Regions from separate parts of the Janthinobacterium glycogeni genome, predicted to be linked through region 2. Evidence: predicted binding sites of a transcription regulator. Region 2 holds the regulator's gene; the other holds the start of a gene.
What was found. The regulator sigma-54, encoded in region 2, starts transcription at its own class of promoters, with help from an activator protein. The targets are predictions, from matches to a motif close to TGGCANGNAANCTGCTTT.
Positions count from the first base shown of each region.

Region 1 (4,212 bases), on a different contig from region 2:
GCGCCGCGCCTGGACTACGGGCGCGGCGCCTGTTGCCGGTTTAGAAGAAGCCCAGCGCTTTCGGGCTATAGCTCACCAGCAAGTTCTTCGTTTGCTGGTAGTGGTCGAGCATCATCTTGTGGTTTTCGCGGCCGATACCCGATTGCTTGTAGCCGCCGAACGCGGCGTGGGCTGGATACAGGTGGTAGCAATTGGTCCACACGCGACCCGCCTGGATGGCGCGGCCCATGCGGAAGGCGCGCGAACCGTCGCGCGTCCACAGGCCGGCACCGAGGCCGTACAAGGTATCGTTGGCGATCGCCAGCGCGTCGGCCTCATCCTTGAAGGTGGTCACGGACACGACCGGTCCGAAAATTTCTTCCTGGAAGATGCGCATCTTGTTGTTGCCCTTGAACACGGTCGGACGCACGTAATAGCCGCCTTCCAGGTCGCCCGCCTGCGTGTGGCGCTCGCCGCCGGCCAGCACTTCGGCGCCTTCCTGGCGGCCGATGTCGAGGTAGGACAGAATTTTTTCCAGCTGCTCCTGCGACGCCTGCGCACCGATCATGGTGGAAGCATCGAGCGGATTGCCCTGCTTGATGGCGGCCACGCGCTTCAAGGCCCGTGCGATGAATTTCTCGTAGATCGATTCCTGGATCAGCACGCGCGATGGGCAGGTGCACACTTCGCCCTGGTTCAGCGCGAACATCGCAAAGCCTTCCAGGCACTTGTCGAAATACTCGTCGTCCGCATCCATCACGTCTTCAAAGAAGATGTTCGGCGACTTGCCGCCCAGCTCCAGGGTGACGGGAATCAGGTTTTGCGCGGCATAGCCCATGATCAAACGGCCCGTGCCCGTTTCGCCCGTAAAGGCGATCTTGGCGATGCGCTTGCTCGAGGCCAGCGGCTTGCCCGCTTCCAGGCCAAAACCGTTGATGATGTTCAGCACGCCAGGCGGCAGCAGGTCGCCGATCAGCTCGATCAACACCATGATGGAAGCGGGGGTTTGCTCGGCCGGTTTCAGGACGACGCAATTGCCGGCGGCCAGGGCTGGCGCCAGTTTCCACACGGCCATCAGGATCGGGAAATTCCACGGGATGATCTGGCCCACGACGCCCAGCGGCTCATGGTAGTGGTAGGCATAGGTTTCCGCGTCGATTTGCGCAACGGAACCTTCCTGCGCGCGGATGCAGCCGGCAAAGTAACGGAAATGGTCAATGGCCAACGGAATGTCGGCGTTCATCGTTTCGCGGATCGGCTTGCCGTTGTCGATGGTTTCCGCCGTGGCGATCAGGCTCAGGTTCTGTTCGATGCGGTCGGCGATGCGGTTCAGGATATTGGCCCGCTCGGCAGGCGACGTCTTGCCCCAGGCCTCCTTGGCGGCATGCGCGGCGTCCAGCGCCAGCTCAACGTCTTCCGTCGTGGAACGGGCGATTTCGCAAAACGGCAGGCCGGTGATCGGCGTGATGTTAGGAAAGTATTCACCTTTTACGGGTGCAACGAATTTGCCGCCGATGTAATTGTCATAGCGTTGTTTGAAGGGATTGGCTACGCCCAGTTTGCTGATGTCTGCGAGATTCATGTCGTCCTCTATCGGGTTAATTAGAATGGAATTACTTAATTAAAATCAAACGTCCTGGTACAGATGGGGTGAGTACACGGAGTCTTCCGCAAATGCCGTGCCAGCTCGCCATCCCCCTACAAACTTAGCCGGTTTTACCCCTGTTGCAAGGGCGTGGCGTCAATACCGGTGCGCTTTTCGGCGCATGCCCGGGCTAGAGCTGCGGGGGCGGGCCTGTGTGCGTTGTGAACAAGGTAAAGGCATCCTGTTCCAATCCGGGCCAGCCCTGCGGCATCTCGCCTGCGCCGCTGCACAATGGAACAGGTGTACCAGACTGGAACACCTGTTCCTGTACCGCTACCGAATCACCACGCCCCATGGCAATTCACCGACGGCAATATCGGCCACCTTGCGCGCGCTGGCCGTATCGATGACGGAAACGCTGTTCGAGCGGCCATTGGCCACGTACAGCTTGGCGCCGTCCGGCGTGATGGCCATGTTCCACGGGCGCTTGCCGACGGGAATGGTCGCCGTGACCTGGTTGCTGGCCGTGTCGATCACCATCACCGTGCCGTCGATGCCGTTCGAGACATATACGTGCTTGCCGCCGGGATGGACCACGATGCCATTCGCATTCTTGCCTGCTGGAATGGTGGCAATCGCCTTGCGCGCGGCCATGTCAATGACATAGACGGCATTGACCAGTTCGCATGCCACATAGGCAAGGCCCGAGTCGGGACTGAAACCGATGCCGCGCGGCCGCAAGCCCACAGCGACGGACGCCACCTGGCGGCGTTGCGCCACGTCGATGACATCAACTTGCTCGGCCTCTTCCGCGCTGACCAGCAGCCAGCGTCCATCCGGGCTGAAGATGGCATGTTCCGGGTTGCGCCCTTGCACCTTGATATCGGCGAGCAAGGTGCCCGTGTGGCCATCGAGCAAGGCCACGCTATTGTTTTCCTCGACGGCCACGGCCACGTGACTACCGTCTTGCGAGGCGCTGACGCCTTCGGGCGACTTGCCCAGCGCCACCGTGCGCACGGGCGCGCCGCCCGCGTTGTCGATCAGCAGCAAGGCGCTGCTGGCCGCGTCCGTGACAAACAACTGTCGTCCGGCGGGATCGGCGGCGATGCCGCGCGGACGCTTGCCTGCCGCGATCTGGCGCACCACCTGGTCAGTCGCCGTGTCGATCACGCTCACGGTGCCCGATTTTTCATTGGGGACATAGGCAAACGGAGCGGCCTGGAGGGCAGTACTGGCAAGCGCGGGCAGCAGCCAGCACACCTGGCGCAAGCGCGAGAAGAAGTTGGGCATAATCACCTTTTCAATGAAAAACACAGGAAAAGCGCGCGGTAGCGGCGCCTCTGACAATTGCTGTATGCAAACGCCGTGCCACGGACACGCGTATAATTTCAGCCCACCAATGGAGACATGGCAGGCATATTGCTTGATACACCTACGCAGACCTGCGCCGCGCACGCGACCAAGCAGGCTTTTATTCACATTGGAGAATCCGCATGCAGCATCGTTTCCGCCTGAACACCATCGCCAGCTTGTTTGTCGCCGGCAGCGCCACCCTGGCCCCCCACGTCTTTGCCGCCGAGGCCGCAGATCCGGGCGCACAACTGATGGATACAGTGGTCGTCAGCGGCAGCCGCATCGCCCACCCGAGCCAGGAAGTACCGGCCTCGATCGATGTCGTCGACAGCGCCCGCATCCAGGAGGGCCAAATCCGCGTCAACGCGTCGGAGGCGCTGGCCGCCGTGCCGGGCCTGGTCGTGCAAAACCGCCAGAACTACGCGCAAGACTTGCAAATATCGTCGCGCGGCTTCGGCGCCCGCTCGGCCTTCGGCGTGCGCGGCGTCAAGCTGATCAGCGATGGCATTCCCGCCAGCATGCCGGACGGCCAGGGCCAGGCCGCCACCTTCAACCTCGATACGGCCGAGCGCATCGAAGTGCTGCGCGGGCCATTTTCCGCCATCTACGGCAACCACTCGGGCGGCGTGATCCAGCTGTTTTCCAAGGAGGGGCAAAATCCCCCGTCCGTCGAACTGAATGTGACGGGCGGCAGCTACGGCACCAGCAAGGTCGATCTCTCGGCGCAAGGCCAGGCAGGCGGCATCGGCTACGTACTCGACGGCTCGCGCTTTCGCACGGACGGTTTCCGCGACCACAGCGCCGCCACGCGCGAACAGGCATTCGGCAAGATCACCGTCAAGCCGAATGCGGACAGCAAGCTGACCATCGTCGCCAACAGCCTGCACCAGGGCAACACGCAAGATCCGCTGGGCGTCACCTGGCCCACGTTTGCCGCCAACCCGCGCGCCGGCGAAATCGACACGACGGATACGCAAAACCCGAAACGCACCCTGGCCGAGCGCTACAACACGCGCAAGAGCATCGACCACCAGCAGATCGGCGCCACCTACGAACAGTCGTTCGGCGATGACCGCCTGCATGTGATGGTGTATGGCGGCAACCGCGACGTGATCCAGTATCAGGCTTTTACCAAGGGTTTTCAGGCGCCAGCCAGCCATTCGGGCGGCGTGGTCGACTTCCAGCGTGAGTTCTATGGGATCGACACTAACTGGCTGCACGTGAACCAGCTGGCCGGCGGCAAGCTGAGCACCACCATCGGCATCGACTATGGCCGCTCCAGCGATGACCGCACC
Region 1 covers NZ_JBNYXP010000024.1:9,472-13,683, forward strand. The annotation lists gene adh (aldehyde dehydrogenase) at 41-1,561, opposite strand; gene ACQ4W4_RS27345 (beta-propeller fold lactonase family protein) at 1,898-2,854, opposite strand; gene ACQ4W4_RS27350 (TonB-dependent receptor family protein) at 3,058-4,212, shown strand, end outside.
Region 1: the regulator sigma-54 is predicted to act here: its motif matches at 1,647-1,664, upstream of adh (aldehyde dehydrogenase).

Region 2 (4,212 bases):
ACTTGACGGGTAAGCCCAGCTATATCGTATCGGGCAACAAGCTCACGCATTATCCGGCCGACGATTCGTCCGATATCGACCAGCCCTTCGTGCGCAAGCTTACGCCCGGCATGCCGCCGTTGAACATGAATGCGGAACTGGCGCATATCGACCAGGACAATACCCGGCTGCAACTGCACCGCAAGGTCGTGATCGACCGCGTGGCCAGTCCGAAGGCACAGAACCTGACGGTCAGGACGGAAGCGCTGACGGTGTTTCCGGACGAAGAACGAATGGAAACGGACGTGCCTGTCAATATCCTGACGGGCGCCTCGCGCATCAATGGTATCGGCATGAAGGCCAATAACGCCACTGGCGTGGTGGAAGTGCAGAATGCGCTGCGCATGGTCCTCCCGCCGAAACCGCGCCCGGCCGCGGCGGCAAAATGACAGAATGAAACAAGGAAACCATACTATGAAGAACATCTTGCTGTTGAGCGTATTTTCTCTGGCCCTCATGGGCGTGGCGCATGCCGAGAAGGCCGATTCCGAGAAGGAAGCCGTCATCACGGCGCGTAGCGGTCACGTCGATGACGTCAAGCAGATTCGTACCCTGACGGGCGACGTCGTGCTGGTCAAGGGCACGCTGACCATGAAGGCGGGCCGGGCCCTGATCACGGAAGACCCGCAAGGCTACCAGTTCATCACCTTCTGGGCCGATCCCGGCAAGCTGGCCACCTTCCGCCAGAAGCGCGATGGCGCCGGCGACCTGTGGGTCGAAGGCGAAGCGGAGCGTGTTGAATACGACAACAAGACGGAAGTGGTGAAACTGTTTTCCAAAGCCAAGCTGACGCGCCTGGAAGGCACGAAAGTGACCGACGTGGCCAATGGCGCCTTCATCTCGTATGACAGCCGCAAGGAAGTATTCAAGATGGAAAATTCCGACAGCGGCACCAGCACCTCCGATGGCGGCAGCGTGCGCATGGTGATCCAGCCGAAGACCAAGGCGCCCGCGGCGGAGAAAGCCCCGGCCACGCCTGCGCCAGGAACGAAATAATGGACAATACCCGTTGCGGCAGCACCCTGATCGTTCGCGGACTGCAAAAAACCTATGGCAAGCGGCAAGTCGTGCATGATGTCTCGCTGCAAGTCGAATGCGGCGAAGTGGTGGGGCTGCTGGGCCCGAACGGCGCCGGCAAGACCACCTCGTTCTACATGATCGTCGGGCTGGTGCCGTCGGACGGCGGCAGCATCGACATCAGCGGCGTGGACATTTCCAGCCTGCCGATCCACCGCCGCGCGCAGATGGGCCTGTCGTATCTGCCGCAGGAGGCGTCCGTGTTCCGCAAGCTGACGGTGGAAGACAATATCCGCGCCGTACTGGAAATCCAGACCGTCGAAGGCCGTCCTTTGAAGAAGGCCGAGATCGAGGAACGCCTGGATAAACTGCTGGCCGACTTGCAGATTGAAAAGTTGCGCGAGAATCAGGCGCTGTCCCTGTCGGGCGGCGAGCGCCGCCGCGTGGAAATCGCCCGTGCCCTGGCCACCGATCCCCGTTTCGTGCTGCTCGACGAACCGTTTGCCGGCGTCGATCCGATCGCCGTGATCGAGATCCAGCGCATCGTGCGCTTCTTGAAGGAGCGCAATATCGGCGTGCTGATCACCGATCATAATGTGCGCGAGACGCTGGGTATTTGCGATCGTGCCTACATCATCAACCAGGGCTCGGTACTGGCGTCGGGACGCCCCGACGACATCATCGCGAACGAGTCGGTACGCCGGGTCTATCTGGGCGAACACTTCCGCATGTAAGCCAATGAAACAATCATTGCAGCTGCGCACTTCGCAGCACCTGGCACTGACGCCGCAGTTGCAGCAATCGATACGCCTGTTGCAATTGTCTACGCTGGAATTGCACCAGGAACTCGAGCAACTGCTGACGGACAATCCCTTGCTCGAGCGCCTAGACGATCCGCTCGACCGTTCGCTGCGCCTGCTGTCCGACGGGGCTTTGAGCTCCACGGCGGCGCCGGCCGAAGCGCCGCCCCAGCCGCCTGGCCAGGAGGCGCCCGCGGCGCCGGCCGAAGTGGAAACCTTTGACGGCGAGGCGGGCGAGGGCCCGGCCGCCGCCGATGGCGGCGACAGCGACTGGAGCGAAGCGAGCCGGGGCAAGGCGCCCGACGACGAAGATTCCCGCCCGCAACTGGAGGCCCATCACTGCACCCTGCGCGAACACCTGATGGAGCAGATGCGCGTGACGGTGCTTGAATTGCGCGACCGCGCGCTGGTCGAGCTGATCATCGACGCGCTCGATGATAATGGCTATCTGGAAGAGTCGCTCGACGACATTCTGGCGCGCCTGCCGGAAGAGCTGGAAATCGATGCCGACGAGATGCGCACGGCCTTGTCGCTGCTGCAAAGTTTCGATCCGCCCGGCGTGGGCGCGCGCAATGCATCCGAATGCCTGGCCCTGCAAATCAAGCGCTTGCCGCACATCGCCATGGTGACGCGGCGCATGGCCCTCGTCATCGTGGAAAAGCACCTGGCCTGGTTTGCCCAGCGCGATTTCAACAAGCTGAAAAAAGCCCTCGACTGCGACGATGAAGACTTGCGCGAAGCGCAGACGGTGATTCGCCAGTGCAATCCGCATCCGGGCGCCGTGTTCGCCTCGGACGTGTCCGATTACGTGGTGCCCGACGTCGTCGTCAAGCGCGCGCGCAATGGCTGGCAAGTGACCCTGAACAACGACGTCATGCCGCGCCTGCGCGTGAACGCCATGTACGCCAACCTGCTCAAGCAGGGCAAGGGCGAAGGCGCCATGGGCGCACAGTTGCAGGAAGCCAAGTGGCTGATCAAGAATATGCGCCAGCGCTTCGACACGATCCTGCGTGTGGCGCAGGCGATAGTAGAAAGACAAAAGAACTTTTTCTCGCATGGGGCCGTTGCCATGCGCCCCCTTGTGCTCCGTGAAATAGCTGATACACTGGGTTTACACGAGAGTACTATCTCGCGGGTAACAACTCAAAAGTACATGCTGACCCCGCACGGCATGTTCGAGTTGAAATATTTCTTTGGTAGCCACGTCGCCACCGAAGCGGGGGGCGAAGCGTCATCGACGGCGATACGGGCATTGATCGTGCAACTGACAGGAGCAGAAGACCCTAAAAATCCTTTATCCGACAGTAAGATTGCGGACATGCTGGGGGAACAAGGCATGGTGATTGCGCGACGTACTGTTGCCAAATACCGGGAAGCGTTAAAAATTCCGCCAGTGAGCCTGCGTAAGTGTTTGTAAGTTTTTTTCGGTTCCTCTGCGGGCCGGAGTCGATGGACCGCACGAACCCGATCATCTTTAGGAGTGTGTATGAATCTCACCATCAGCGGACATCATCTCGAAGTGACACCAGCCATCCGTGAATACGTACAAACGAAGCTGGAGCGCGTGAAACGTCATTTCGATCAAGTCATCGATATCGCCGTGATTCTGACCGTGGATAACCTCAAAGAGAAAGAAAAACGTCAAAAGGCCGAAGTCAACCTGCGTTTGAGCGGCAAGACCGTCTATGTGGAAAGCCTGGCGCACGACCTGTACGCCGCGATCGATACCCTGATCGACAAGCTCGATAGGCAAGTGATGAAATACAAAACCAAAGTGCAAGGGCACGGTAAAGAGGCGATCAAGCATCTGCCAGACAACTCCGAGGAAGACGCCGTCGTCGCCGTCTAAGGCCACCCGCTTCCAGCAGTTGTGATCAACTAAGGGCGCACATTGCGCCCTTTTTTGCGTCCAGCGAAACGCAATGTGCCCCGCGCAGGCGCTAGAATGTTTGCACTTTCACTTCTTTCCTGCCTGCCATGAGCGACCTCGTCCAGATTTCCATCCGCCACCGCACGGGCCACATCGTGCTCGACCGTCCAAAAGCCTTGAATTCCCTGTCGCTGGAGATGGTGCGCGCCCTGAGCGCGGCCTTGCTGGCCTGGCGCGATGATCCGCAGGTGGACGCCGTCATCATTCGCTCCAGCAGCGAGAAAGGCCTGTGCGCCGGCGGCGACATCCGTTTCTTTTACGATGCGGGCCTGGCCACGCCGCAAGGGGGCAGCGCGCTGCTGGAAGATTTCTTTACGGAAGAATACGCTTTAAATCATTTGATCCATTTTTATCCGAAACCGTATATCGCTGTGATGGATGGCGTGGTGATGGGCGGCGGCATGGGCGTGGCGCAAGCGGGGCCCG
Region 2 covers NZ_JBNYXP010000008.1:136,855-141,066, forward strand. The annotation lists gene lptC (LPS export ABC transporter periplasmic protein LptC) at 1-428, shown strand, start outside; gene lptA (lipopolysaccharide transport periplasmic protein LptA) at 454-1,035, shown strand; gene lptB (LPS export ABC transporter ATP-binding protein) at 1,035-1,790, shown strand; gene ACQ4W4_RS19475 (RNA polymerase factor sigma-54) at 1,795-3,273, shown strand; gene hpf (ribosome hibernation-promoting factor, HPF/YfiA family) at 3,343-3,705, shown strand; gene ACQ4W4_RS19485 (3-hydroxyisobutyryl-CoA hydrolase) at 3,834-4,212, shown strand, end outside.